Regions from separate parts of the Lysobacter gummosus genome, predicted to be linked through region 1. Evidence: riboswitches for the same ligand, from Rfam matches in the RefSeq annotation. Region 1 holds a riboswitch; the other holds the start of a gene.
The links. A riboswitch is a leader RNA that binds a small molecule or an ion and turns the genes downstream of it on or off. The one in region 1 is predicted to bind glycine.
Positions count from the first base shown of each region.

Region 2: linked by a shared signal. The riboswitch ahead of LG3211_RS23500 (trimeric intracellular cation channel family protein) and the one ahead of gcvP (aminomethyl-transferring glycine dehydrogenase) in region 1 are both predicted to bind glycine.

Region 1 covers NZ_CP011131.1:1,730,813-1,737,737, forward strand. The annotation lists gene LG3211_RS07135 (hypothetical protein) at 1-349, shown strand, start outside; gene LG3211_RS07140 (threonine aldolase family protein) at 468-1,619, shown strand; gene gcvP (aminomethyl-transferring glycine dehydrogenase) at 1,707-4,568, opposite strand; glycine riboswitch at 4,774-4,871, opposite strand; gene LG3211_RS07150 (VOC family protein) at 5,298-5,753, shown strand; gene LG3211_RS07155 (multidrug effflux MFS transporter) at 5,753-6,925, shown strand, end outside.
Region 2 covers NZ_CP011131.1:5,790,676-5,797,600, forward strand. The annotation lists gene LG3211_RS23490 (MFS transporter) at 1-1,356, shown strand, start outside; gene LG3211_RS23495 (uracil-DNA glycosylase family protein) at 1,448-2,035, shown strand; gene LG3211_RS23500 (trimeric intracellular cation channel family protein) at 2,046-2,651, opposite strand; glycine riboswitch at 2,811-2,919, opposite strand; gene LG3211_RS23505 (RNA polymerase sigma factor) at 3,126-3,716, shown strand; gene LG3211_RS23510 (hypothetical protein) at 3,713-4,225, shown strand; gene LG3211_RS26600 (ABC transporter ATP-binding protein) at 4,231-4,959, opposite strand; gene LG3211_RS26605 (hypothetical protein) at 4,956-5,951, opposite strand; gene LG3211_RS23525 (kanamycin nucleotidyltransferase C-terminal domain-containing protein) at 6,134-6,925, opposite strand, start outside.

The DNA.
Region 1 (6,925 bases):
GTCCGAAGACGACCGGCACGCACTGGCCGAGTTGGGCTTCAAGCCGTCGAACGGCAACATGGTCGGCGATATCGAGCCGTCGTTGTACATGGCCTGGCGCGCGGATCTGCGCGGACGTAAGCGGCCGGCGGCGCAAGCGCAGAATCGGGACCAGGTGTTCGCCGGCGCCGATCTCACCTCGCTGGCGCCATCGCAGGTGCGCGTGGTGGAGGCGATCGACGAAGAAACCCTGGCGCGCAATCGCAGGCTCAACCAGATATTCCGGCCGCTGACGATGGTGCGCGAAGCGGTCACGGTGATCGTGATCGTGCCGTTCCTGCTGCTCACCGGTTTCACACCGGGCAGATGATGGTGCGGCGGCTTGTAGGCCGTCGCGCGCAGCGACTAAGCTTCGACACCAATATCAACGCGCGATCCGTCGGCCATCATTCGGCGATCGCACAGGGCCAACAGGAGGGCCGTTGCCTATGGACCGTCGCCGATTCTTCGCCTTGGGTGGATTGGCGGCCACGATGCCGCTGTTGGCGCACATCGCCGACGCGAGCGCCGCGACCGGGCCGGAGCCGTTCAAGCGCGTGGACTTCAGCGCCGACGGCCTGGCCCTGAGCCCGGGCGAATACGCGTCCTTGCTGCAGCAGACCGTCGCCGGCAAATCGTTGGTGCCCGACTACTACAGCAATGGCGGCGTGGTCGAGGAGATCGAACGCCGCTTCGCGCGCTTGCTCGGCAAGGAGGCGGCGCTGTTCGTGCCGACCGGAACCTTGGCCAATCAACTCGCGATCCGCAAACTCGCCGGCGACCGCCGCCGCGTGCTGGTGCAGGCCGAGAGCCATCTCTACAACGACAGCGGCGACGGCGCGGAAATCCTCGGCGGGCTGAATCTGATTCCGCTCGCGCCCGGCCACGCCGACCTCAAACTGGCCGAAGTGCGGCAATGGGTGGAGCGTTCGGCCGGCGGCCGCGTGCCGATGAAGATCGGTGCGATCTCCATCGAAAACCCGGTCAGGCGCTGCAACCACCAGATGGCCGACTTCGCCGAGCTGCAACGCATCAGCGCGTACGCGCGCGAGCAGGGGATCGGCCTGCACCTGGATGGCGCGCGCTTGTTCAATCTGCCGCTGCATTCGGGCAAGAGCGTGCTGGAACACACTGCCTTGTTCGACACGGTTTACGTATCGCTGTGGAAGCACTTCAACGCCGCATCCGGCGCAATCCTGGCCGGCGATGCCAAGTTCATCGACGGCCTGTACCACGTGCGCCGCATGTTCGGCGGCTCGCTGCCGCAGGCCTGGCCGCAGGTGGCGTTGGTGTCGCGTTACGCCGAGGGCTTTCAGGATGAGTACGCCAAGGCCTGGCGCGCCGCCGAAGAAATGATCGCGCTGTTGCGGGCCGATCCGCGATTCAAGATAGAACGCATCCCCGGCGGCACCTGCCGCTTCTTCATGACCGTCAGCGGTATCGCGCCGGAAGCGTTCGCCGAGCGCGCCGCCAAGCGCGGGGTGATCGTGTCCCACGCGGTGCCCGGTACCGGCACCATGCCTTTGCAGGTCAATCCGACCTTGTTGCGGATCGCGCCGGCGGCGTTGGCCAAAGTGCTGCGGGAGTCCGCCAGCGGTTGACGCACGGGCTCAGCAAGGCCGCGAAGCCGAAAAACAAAAGGCCCCGCATAAGCGGGGCCTTTGTCTATTCGAACCTGTCCGCCGGGCTTACGCCTCGGCCTCCTCTTCCCTGTACGCATCGATCGGAATGCACGCGCACATGACGTTCTTGTCGCCGTAGACGTTGTCCACGCGCGATACCGGCGGCCAGTACTTCTGCAGCTTCAGCGACGGCAGCGGGAACGCGGCCAGTTCGCGCGGGTAGGCGTGGGCCCACTCGCTCGCGGTGACTTGCGTGGCGGTGTGCGGGGCGTGCTTGAGCGGGTTGTCCTCGCGGTCCAGGCGGCCGTCTTCGACCGCGCGGATTTCGTCGCGGATCTGGATCATCGCGTCGATGAAGCGGTCCAGTTCGTGCTGCGATTCGCTCTCGGTCGGCTCGACCATCAAGGTGCCGGCGACCGGGAAGCTCAGGGTCGGGGCGTGGAAGCCGAAGTCGATCAGGCGCTTGGCGACGTCCTCGGCGCTGATGCCGGTGGCGTCCTTGATCGGGCGCAGGTCGAGGATGCACTCGTGCGCGACCAGTCCGTTGCGGCCGGTGTACAGCGTCTCGTAATGCGGCGCCAGGCGCGTGGCGATGTAGTTGGCGTTGAGCAGCGCGACCTGGGTGGCCTTGCGCAGGCCCGCGGTGCCCATCAGGGTGATGTACATCCACGAGATCGGCAGGATGCTGGCAGAGCCGAAGCTCGCCGCGCTGACCATGCCGACCACGCCTTCGCCATCCACCGTGTTGGGCAGGAACGGCGCGAGGTGCGACTTCACCGCGCACGGGCCGACGCCCGGGCCGCCGCCGCCGTGCGGAATGCAGAAGGTCTTGTGCAGGTTGAGGTGCGACACGTCCGAGCCCCACTTGCCGGGCTTGGCCACGCCGACCAGGGCGTTCATGTTGGCGCCGTCGGTGTACACCTGACCGCCGTGCTTGTGGATGATCTCGCAGATCTCGACCACCTCTTCCTCGAACACGCCGTGCGTGGACGGGTAGGTCATCATGATCGCGGCCAGGCGGTCGCTGTACTTCTCGGCGTTGCGGCGGATGTCTTCGACATCGACGTTGCCGTTGCTGTCGGTCTTGGTCACGACCACGGTCATGCCGCACATCTGCGCCGAGGCCGGGTTGGTGCCGTGCGCCGAATCGGGGATCAGGCAGATGTCGCGATGGCCCTCGCCGCGCGAGCGGTGATAGGCGCGGATCGCCAGCAGGCCGGCGTATTCGCCCTGCGCGCCGGAGTTGGGCTGCAGGCTGACCGCGTCGTAGCCGGTGCATTCCACCAGCATCGCTTCGAGCTCATCGATCAGCTGCTTGTAGCCGGTGGTCTGTTCGGCCGGGGCGAGCGGATGGATGTTGCCGAACTCCGGCCAGGTCACCGGGATCATCTCGGCGGTGGCGTTGAGTTTCATCGTGCACGAGCCCAGCGGGATCATCGTGCGGTCCATCGCCAGATCTTTGTCGGCCAGCGAGCGCATGTAGCGCAGCAGTTCGTGTTCGCTGTGGTGGGTGTTGAACACCGGGTGCTGCAGGAACGAGGACTTGCGCACCAGCGACGCCGGAATGGCATCGGCGGTGGAGGCGTCGAGCGCGTCGATGTCGAGCGTGGCGCCGAACAGGCCGGCCAGCGCGGTCAGATCGTCGCGGTTGACGGTTTCGTCCAGGCTCAGGCCGACGCTGCCCGCGTCGATCGCGCGCAGGTTGATCGAGGCGGCGCTGGCCTTGGCGTGGATCGCCTTGGCATCGACGCCGCTGATGTGCAGGGTGTCGAAGAAACCGTTCGCGACTTGCACGCCGGCCTTGCGCAGCGCGGCGGCGAGGATCGCGGCCTGGCGGTGGATGCGGCGGGCGATGCGGGTCAGGCCGTCGGGGCCGTGGTAGACCGCGTACATGCTGGCCATGACCGCCAGCAGCACCTGCGCGGTGCAGATGTTGGAGGTGGCCTTCTCGCGGCGGATGTGCTGCTCGCGGGTCTGCAGGGTCAGGCGGTAGGCTGGCTTGCCGTCGGTGTCGACCGACACGCCGATCAGGCGGCCCGGCATCGAGCGCTTGTACGCATCGCGGCAGGCCATGAAGCCGGCGTGCGGGCCGCCGAAGCCGAACGGCACGCCGAAGCGCTGGGTGTTGCCGACCACGATGTCGGCGCCGAATTCGCCCGGCGCCTTGAGCAGGGTCAGCGCGAGCAGATCGCTGGCGATCGCGACGATGCCGCCGCGCGCGTGCACCGCGTCGGACACGGCCTGGTAGTCGTGCACGCCGCCGAAGGTGTCCGGGTATTGCAGCAGCACGCCGTAGGCTTCGACCTTGAGCGCGTCGGCGTCGTCGCCGATGTGCAGCTCGATGTCGAGCGGCTCGGCGCGCGTGCGCAGCACTTCCAGGGTCTGCGGATGGATGTTCTTGGAGACGAAGAAGGTGTTGGACTTCGACTTGGCCGAACGCTTGGCCAGGGTCATCGCTTCGGCCGCGGCGGTGCCTTCGTCCAGCAGCGAGGCGTTGGCGATCTCCATCCCGGTCAGGTCGGCGATCATGGTCTGGAAGTTGATCAGCGCTTCCATGCGGCCCTGCGAGATTTCCGCCTGGTACGGCGTGTAGGCCGTGTACCACGCCGGGTTCTCCAGGATGTTGCGCAGGATGACGTTCGGGGTGTGGGTGCCGTAGTAGCCGCGGCCGATGAAGCTGCGGAACACCTGGTTCCGGGTGGCGATGGCGCGGATCTTGGCGAGCGCTTCGACTTCGCTGATCGCCGCCGGCAGGGCCAGCGGCTGGGTCGATTTGATCGAACCGGGGACGATGGCGTCGGTCAGCGCTTCGAGCGAGTCGTAGCCGACCTTGCCCAGCATGTGGCCGATCTCGGCGTCGTTGGGGCCGATGTGGCGCTCGATGAAAGCGTCGTGGTGCTCGAGAGCGCGCAGGGATACGTTCGTCATGGGCAGGGGGCGTCCTAAGGCAACGTGCGGTGCCGCACGCGAGGCGCCCCTCTGTCCTTTTGCCTGAGAGTTTGGAAGCGTGCTGCGGTCAGGCAGCCTGGGGAGGGGAGGGCCGTGGGGCCGCACCTGTCCGCGCTCGCTTCGTGCCCCTTCGGCGCCGGTTCCGTCCGGTTGTTGCCTGGGCGGTCGGTCTCTCCAGAGTTTTGTACACGCGGCGGTATGGGGCCTGAGCGATTACGGGCGTTGCGCCTTCGGCAGCGGGCTCTGGCTTGAGGGCCGGGCCGCTTCTCCCACCGGGTGTTTCAAGCCCGGGATTATAGCGGTTGATGGGGCGGGAGGGGACGGGGTGGGGCTGTTCAGGTGATGGGAAGGGTTAGCGGCGGTCGGGTTGGGGAGGGCCTGAAACGGCCCTGCCAAGTCCGCGAGCAGCCCGCCAAGTCCGAGCGCAGCCCACCTCAAGCCCGTCATTCCCGCGAACGCGGGAATCCAGTGTCTTTCGGCCGGGGTAGCCCCAACCTCACATGTGCGGACGTCAAAGTCGCTGGATTCCCGCGTTCGCGGGAATGACGGCTTTGTAGCGACGTGGACTCGGCCGTGACTTGCGTTGTGCCTGCAGCCCGGCAGCCGCGCGACTGGCGACAACCGACACATAGAAACAACTTCGCAACCCGATCGCGCATGCCCGCGGCGTTATGCTGTCGGCCCCCTCAGCCCACAACGGATGCCCGCATGAGCGCCCGGCCGTTCCAGCTATTGCAACTCGACCACGTGGTGCTGCGCGTGCGCGACACCGCGGCGATGATCGCCTTCTATTGCGACGTCCTGGGCTGCAGCGTCGAGCGGCGCCAGGACGCCATCGGCCTGGTGCAGTTGCGCGCCGGTTCCTCGCTGATCGACCTGGTCGATGTCGAAGGCAAGATCGGCCGCATGGGCGGAGCCGCGCCCGGCGAGCAGGCGCGCAACATGGATCATCTGTGCCTGCGCGCCGAACCTTTCGATCGCGACGCCATCGTCGAGCATTTGCAGGCCCACGGCGTGCGCATCGGCGACTTCGGCTCGCGCTACGGCGCCGAGGGCGAAGGCCCGTCGCAGTATTTGTTCGATCCGGAAGGCAATCTGGTCGAACTCAAGGGGCCGCCGGACCAGGTGCCGATCGACACCCACGCCCCCAACGCAGCGACCTGATGAGCCCCGACGCCGGAACCTCCGTAAAAGCCCCGTCGCTGCGCCGGCTGACCTTGTTGCTCGGCGGCCTGGCCATGTTCGGGCCGTTCTCGATCGACACCATCTTCCCGGCGTTCGCGGTAATGGGCACCGAGTTGAACGCCGACAAGCTGCAGATGCAGCAGACCATCAGCGTCTATCTGGCCGCGTATGCGCTGATGAGCATCGTGCACGGGCCGCTGTCGGATGCGATCGGGCGGCGCAAGGTGATCATCGGCGGATTGACGGTGTTCACCCTGGCGTCGGCGGCTTGCGCCTTGTCCACGGATCTGCCTACTTTGCTTTTTTGTCGCGCGATCCAGGGGCTTTCGGCGGGTGTCGGCCTGATCGTCGGCCGCGCGGTGATCCGCGACCTGCTGCACGGCGACGATGCGCAACGGTTGATGAGCCAGGTGATGATGGTGTTCGGCATCGCTCCGGCGATCGCGCCGATCATCGGCGAATGGATTCTGGGCCGGGCGCATTGGCCGGCGATCTTCTGGTTCCTGGTCGCCTTCTCGGTGCTGCTGCTGGCCTCGGTGATCTTTCTTCTGCCGGAAACCCATCCGCCGCAGGCGCGGCTGGCGCTCAAGCCCAAGCGTCTGTTGCGCGACTATGTCGCGATCTTCCTCAATCCGCGGTTCCAGCGCCTGACCGCGGTCGGCGCCTTCAATTTCGGCGCATTGTTCCTGTACATCGCCTCGGCGCCGGCGTTCGTATACGACCTGCTCAAGGTGGAGTCGCTGGCGTGGTTCTTCGTGCCGACCATCGGCGGCATGGTGCTGGGCTCGTTCGTATCCGGGCGCGCGGCCGGCAAGATCAGCGGCGACCGCCTGGTCAACTTCGGCTTCGGTTTCTGCGCGCTCGCGCTGGCGATCAACCTGGGCTACAACCTGTGGACCGATACGCCGCAGGTGCCGTGGGCGGTGATCCCGATGTGCATCGGCGCGTTCGGCATCGCCCTGGTGTTCCCGATCGTGACTCTGTCGATCCTGGACATGTACCCGCACCAGCGTGGCTCGGCCTCGTCGCTGCAGGCCTTCGCCGGGTTGGTGGTCAATGCGCTGATGGCCGGGGCGATCTCGCCTTTGCTCAGCGACAGCGTGTTGCATCTGGCGATCGCCGCTTCGGTGTTGACCGCGGTGGCCTGGGGA
Region 2 (6,925 bases), 2.0 Mb from region 1:
CTGGCCACCTTCCTGGTCGGCATTTTGCCCAGTTACGAAACCTTGGGCATCGCCGCGCCGGTGATCCTGATCACCTTGCGATTGCTGCAGGGCCTCGCGCTCGGCGGCGAATACGGCGGCGCGGCGACCTACGTGGCCGAGCACGCACCCAACGGCAAGCGCGGCCTGTACACCAGCTTCATCCAGACCACCGCGACCCTGGGCCTGTTCCTGTCGCTGCTGGTGATCTGGGGCTGCCGCAATTTCCTGGGCAAGGAAGACTTCGAGTCCTGGGGCTGGCGCATTCCGTTCTGGTTCTCGGTGCTGTTGCTGGCGGTGTCGGTGTGGATCCGCCTGCAGTTGGCCGAGTCGCCGCTGTTCCAGCAGATGAAGGCCGAGGGCAAGACCTCCAAGGCGCCGATCACCGAGAGCTTCTTCTCCAAGAACGGCAAGATCGCCCTGCTCGCGCTGCTCGGCGCGACCGCGGGCCAGGCGGTGGTGTGGTACGGCGGCCAGTTCTATTCGCTGTTCTTCCTGACCAAGACCCTGGGCATGGACCCGAACCAGGCCGACATCCTGATCGCCATCGCCCTCGCGCTGGCCACCGGCGGCTTCATCTTCTTCGGCTGGCTGTCGGACCGCATCGGCCGCAAGAAGATCGTGCTGGCCGGCTGCCTGATCGCGGTGTTCACCTACTTCCCGGTGTTCAAGGCGCTCACGCATAACGTCAACCCGGCCCTGGAATCCGCGGTCGCCGCTTCGCCGGTCACCGTCACCGCCGACCCGGATCGTTGCGCGTTCCAGTTCGACCCGGTCGGCAAGGCCGCGTTCAAGCAGTCCTGCGACGTGATCAAGTCGGCGTTGGCGAAGAAAGGCATTCCCTACGTCAACGCGCCCGGCCCGGCCGGCAGCATCGCCACCGTCAGCATCGGCGGCGCCAACCTGAGCAGCTTCGAAGGCGAATCGCTCGACAGCGCCGCGTTCAAGGCCAAGTCGGAGGAATTCGGCAAGCAACTGACCGACGCGTTGAAGACCGCCGGCTACCCGGCCAAGGCCGATCCGGCGCAGATCAACAAGCCGGTCGTGATCGCGCTGCTGACCTTCCTGGTGCTGCTGGTGACGATGGTCTACGGGCCGATCGCCGCCTGGCTGGTGGAACTGTTCCCGACCCGCATCCGCTACACCTCGATGTCGCTGCCGTACCACATCGGCAACGGCTGGTTCGGCGGTTTCCTGCCGTTCACTGCCTTCGCCATCGTGGCGGCGACCGGCGACATCTACAGCGGCTTGTGGTATCCGATCATCGTCGCGGCGATGACGGTGGTGATCGGTGCGTTGTTCCTGCCGGAAACCAAGGATCGCGACATCACCGAGTAATCGGCCTGTCCATCGGTTGAGAACGACGCCGGCCTCGCGCCGGCGTCGTTCGTTTCGGCACGGGTTAACCGGCCGCTCTAGAATCGGCCGCATGGAGTCGTTGCCCGCATTACTCGCCCAAGCCCGCGCCTGCACCGTGTGCGCGGCGCATCTGCCGCATGGGCCGCGCCCGGTGTTGCAGGTGGAGGCCAGCGCGCGGATTCTGATCGCGGGACAGGCGCCGGGACGCAAGGTGCACGCGTCAGGGATTCCGTTCGACGACGCCAGCGGCGAGCGCTTGCGCGCGTGGCTGGGAATGAGCCGCGAGGTTTTCTACGACGCGCGCCGCGTGGCGATCGTGCCGATGGGGTTTTGTTATCCGGGCACGGGCAAATCCGGCGATCTGCCGCCGCGGCCCGAATGCGTCGCGACCTGGCACGCGCGCCTGCTGCCGCAACTGCGCGAGCTGCGATTGAACCTGGCCATCGGCCAATACGCGCAGGCCTATCACCTGCCAGGCGCCGGCGCTTCGTTGACTCAGGCGGTGGCGGCGTGGCGCGACACCTGGCCGCTCAAGCTCGCGCTGCCGCATCCCAGCCCGCGCAATCAAGCCTGGCTCAAACGCAATCCATGGTTCGAACGCGAACTGCTGCCGGTGCTGCGCGAACGCGTGGCGCAGGTGCTCGACGGCGCCGACTGAACGCGGCCGCTCACTGATACACGAACTTCGGCATTTCCCACTCATAGCGGATCGCCAGCAGGCGGAAGGCGAAACCGCCGCCCAGGCACAGCAGCACGCTCAGATTTTCCGCCACGCCCAGGCGCAGCATCAGCAGATACGCCACGCCGGTCAGCAGCGAAATGACCGCGTACAACTCGCGCTGGAACACCAGCGGAATCTCGTTGCACAGCACATCGCGCAACACGCCGCCGAAGGCGCCGGTGAGCATGCCGGCGATCACCACGATCACCGGCGCGTGGCCGCCCTCGCGCGCGACTGCGCAGCCGATCAGGGTGAAGGCGATCAGGCCCAGCGCGTCCAGCCACAGGAACGCGCGGCGCAGGTAATGCAGTTTCTTGGCCAGGAAGGTCGCCGCGATCGCCGCGCACACGGTGTAGGCCAGGTACTCGGGATGCTTCACCCAGCCCAGCGGATAGTGGCCGAGCACGATGTCGCGCAGCGAGCCTCCGCCGAGCGCGGTCACGCTGGCGATGATGACCACGCCGAACAGGTCCATGCGTCGGCGCCCGGCGGACAGCGCGCCGGTCATGGCTTCGGCGCTGATGGCGATGAGGTAGATGATCTGCAGCAACACGGCGCAACTCCGTCGGACGAACGCGGGGAAACCGCGCACGTGCGAACGAAGACAGGGTCGGGGCTGAACGCACAGGTTCGAGCGCCGTGGAGCGCGCGATCACGTAGGAACGCGATCGCGCACCGATAACCGATGTCTCCGAGGCCGTGGCCGCGGCGCCGCTCCCGCTGTCCTTTTACCTGAGAGTTTGCGCGGCCCGGCGGGATGCGCCGGCAGCCGCTTGCCCCTTCGGTGGGCCGCGTGGCGGCCTCTCTCCAGATCGGCGATGCGTTCGCAGTGTTCCGGCCGGACGGCCGAGCCTGAGCGATTATGGGAGCCTGCGCCTTCGGCGGGCGACGGCTTGCGGGCCGGCGCCACTCTTCTGCGAACCGGCGCATGGTAGCAGGCGCGACGCCGGCGAATCCCGTCGCCGGAGCCGGTGAACCTTTTCCGCCAGATCGCGACTACAGGATCGAACCCCGCCGGAATCGCATCTTGAACGCCCCTGCCGCCCACGCCGCGACGCCTGCCGACCCCCGCTACGACGAGTGGCTGGTGGTGCGTTGCCAGCTCGGCGAGCGCGACGCCTTCGAAACCCTGATCCGGCGCTGGCACGGGCCGATCCGCGGCTACGCGCGGCGCCTGTGCGGCGAGGACGAACTCGCCGACGAGATCGCGCAGGACACCTGGCTGCGCGTGCTGCGCGGCATCGCCGGGCTGCGCGACGGCGCCCGCCTGCGCGCGTGGCTGTTCGGCATCGCCCGGCGCGCGCTGATGGACCGGTTGCGCGGCCGCTACGCCGCGCCGCCTCAAGGGGAACCGATCGATCCCGACAGCGTGCCTGCCGACGAGGCCGCGCCGGAGCATGCGCTGGACCACGCCATGGACCTGGACCGGCTGCAACGCGGCCTGGACCGCCTGCCGCTGATCGAGCGCGAAGTGCTGAGCCTGTTCTATCTGCAACAGCTGTCGCTGCAAGACATCGCGCAAGTACTGGAACTGCCGGTCGGCACGGTCAAATCGCGCTTGTTCCGCGCGCGCGGCCTGCTGCGGCGGCAATTGAATCCCACCGGAGCGGATCGATGAACACCCCTGTGAACTTCACCGCCGCCAGCGACGAGGCGCCCTTGCCCGAAGCGCTGCGCCTGTTGCTGGAACAGGAACTCTCGCCCGGCGCGCGCCTGGCCTACGTCGGTCTGCTGTTGCTCGCGCTCGCGGGCGGCGTCACCGTGGCCTCGCTATGGCTCACCGAACCCTCGCTGCCGATGCGCACCCAGGTCGCGTTCGCGGCGCTGCTGACGATCGAGCTGTCGTGGTGCGGCTTCGCGATCTGGGCCTTGCGTCACCGGCGCGTGCTGTACGCGCGCCATCGGCTGGTATCGGCGCGCATGGCCACGCTGTTCTGTGCGGCCTTCAGTGCCGGCGCGTTCGTCCTCGCCGCGAGCGGCGGCGGTCTCAGTGCGTTCCTCGCCGGCGCGCTGGGCCTGATCATGTTGGCGGTGGCGTTGGCGCTGCTGGTGCGCGCGCATCGTTACTACGACGGCTTGCAGCGGCGCCGGTCGGAGTTGCAACGCGCGCTCGATGAGTGCGGCTGAGCGTTTCAACCGGCCAGCGCTTCGACCATCGACTGCTCCAGCGAACGCTGCGGATCGGCGCGGATCGCATCGAGCTCGGCCGCCTGCCATTCGCGCCGCAGCCGCCCGTCCATCAACAGCACCGCGCGGGTGATGAAGCGCTCGGCCACGTCCAGCGAATGGGTCGCCAGCAGCACGGTGGTGCCGCGTTCGCGCGCGAGTTGTTGCAGGTGGCGCTTGAGCGCGTAGGCGCTGAGCGGGTCCAGGCCGTTGAGCGGCTCGTCCAGCACCAGCAGCGGCGGCTCGCCGAGCAGGCCGAGCGCGATCGCCAGTTTCTGCCGCGTGCCCAGCGAGTATTGGCCGATGCGGCGGTCGAGCATCGGCGACAGCGACAAGGTTTCGGCCAGCGCCAAGGTCGATGCGGGGATCTCGCCCAGGCCGCGCGCGCCGGCGAACAGCCGCAGGCATTCGCGCCCGCTCAGCAGCGGCGGCAGCCGCGCCGGATCGACCGCGAAACCCAGCAACTGCTTGGCCGCCAGCGGCGCGCGCACGATGTCGTGGCCGCCGATCAGCACCCGCCCGGCGCTCGGCCGCTGGATGCCGGCCAGGCAATGCAGCAAGGTGGTCTTGCCGGAACCGTTCGGGCCGATCAGCGCGGCGAACTCGCCGGCCGGCAGGCGCAGATCGATGCCGTGCAGCACCGCGTGCTCGTCGTAGCGGTGCTGCAGTTGTTCCAGTTCGAGCACGAAGGTCATGGCGAGGCCGGGCGATGGGCGGGACGCAGCGCGAACAGCGCCGGCAAGCACAGCACGATGAGGATCGCCAGCAGCACTGGCGCGGCGCGCCAGCTCAGCGACAACAGCGCGCAACCCACGGTCGCGTACCCGGCCGCGCAGGCGAAGGCGAAGGCGGGATAACGCCAGGCCGCGCGCGCCAGCGCATGCGGCGCGCGCGGCGCGCTGTGCAGCAGGGTTTGCGCGGCGACGATGCTCGCCGCGCAGGCCTGCACCAGCAGGCTGAACCAGGCCAGCGCGATCACGATCAGCAACACGCCCAGCCCGCTCGCGGCGCCGGTGGAACTGGGCAGCGCCAACAGCACCGCGCCGATCATCCAGGCGTGACCGCCGCGGCGCCAGCGCAGCAGCGCTTCGCGCCGTTGCCAGTCGCTGATGTGCGGCAGGCGCGCGTCGTCGAGCCAGCGCAGGCCGAACAAGGGATCGCGCGCGCCTTCGCGCGCACGCCGGGCGGGATGGCGGCGATGGCGCAGCGCCGAGATCAAACCCAGCACGGCGCCGACCGCGACGCCGGCTTCGATCACCCAGCACGCGCCGCGCCATGCGCCGGCCGGCCCGCCGAACGCGGCCAGCACGATCGCGACGATCGCCATCGCCGCCACGGTGGCCACGGCGGCGAGCGCGATCAGGGTGCCGGTGGCGCGGGCCGGATCGATCGGCGCCGCCGCCCACCAGCCGTGGCGCAGATCTTCGTCGAGCGCGATCAGCCGGCCACGTGCGATCGCGTAGGCGAAAGCGATGGCGAGCAGCCCGAACGGCAACGGCAGTTGCACGATCAATCGCGGCAACGCAGCTGGCAACGCCGCCGCCTGCGCGCTCCACAACCGCAGCGCGATCGGCGCGAGGATGCACGCCGCCAGCACCAGCCCCGGCGTGCGCCAACGACGCCAGCCGCCGCCGCGCGCGGCGGCGATGCGGGCCTCATGGAGCCACGGATGAAGCAGCATCGTCATGAATGGGCGCTTGCAGGGACGGAGTCGGGCAATGACACGAACGCGGCGCGCGGCGCGGATCGGACCGCGCCGGAGACATCGTCATGATCGCGCACGCGCCGCTCCAGTGCCTTAGGTATCGGCCTTACGGAATCGTGCCGGACTCGTCGGGTCGGCAAAAGATCCACCCGCGCGCGAGTGCCTCAGCGTTCGCCGGCCACGCAGCGCCGCAGCAGCGCCGCGTCCAGGGCCACTTCGCCGGCCCAGGCCTCCATGCCGGCCCAGACCCGCTCGATCGCCGTGGTGATCGCCGCTTCGTCGCTCAGATCGCCCTTGGCGACCAGTTTGAACAAGGCCGTCGCGCCGTCCGGCGCCGGCAGGTCGGCGGCTTCGTCCAACAAGCTGCCGGCGCTGACGAACACGTGCCGCTCGGCCAGGCCGATCAGGCAGGCCAGTTGCTCGGCGAACTCGCCGGCCAGCAGCGCCAGCGGCTTGCGCGCGAAGCGGTTGCGCAACTTGCCGACCAGTTCGTACAACTCGCCGACCACGGCCTCGGCCATGGCGCGATCGACCGCCTCGTCGTCGGGATGCGCGGCCAGCGAGCGCAGCGTTTCGATCAAGGTGCCGTGATCCGGTGCGATCCACAGCGCGCGCGCATGCACGAACTGGCCGTGCGTCAGCGCCCAGCGCTCATCGACTTCGCGCGCGAACGCTTCCACCGTGGTGCGCGACATCAGATTGACCTCGGCCTTGCCGCGGCCATGCACCCATTCCAGCGATTCGTCGAAATCCGCGCCGAAGGCGCCGTCGTCGAGCACCGCCCACAGTTCCACGTCCGAGTACGGGCCGTCGGCCTGGCGCGCGGTCGAGCCGTACAACGCGACCGCGAGCAAGCGCTCGCCGTGACGGCGACGCAGTTGTTCGACGATATCGTCCACGAGTTCGCGGCGTTGCTCGCCGGTGACCGATTGGGGGCCGGCGAACAGGGTGTCGAG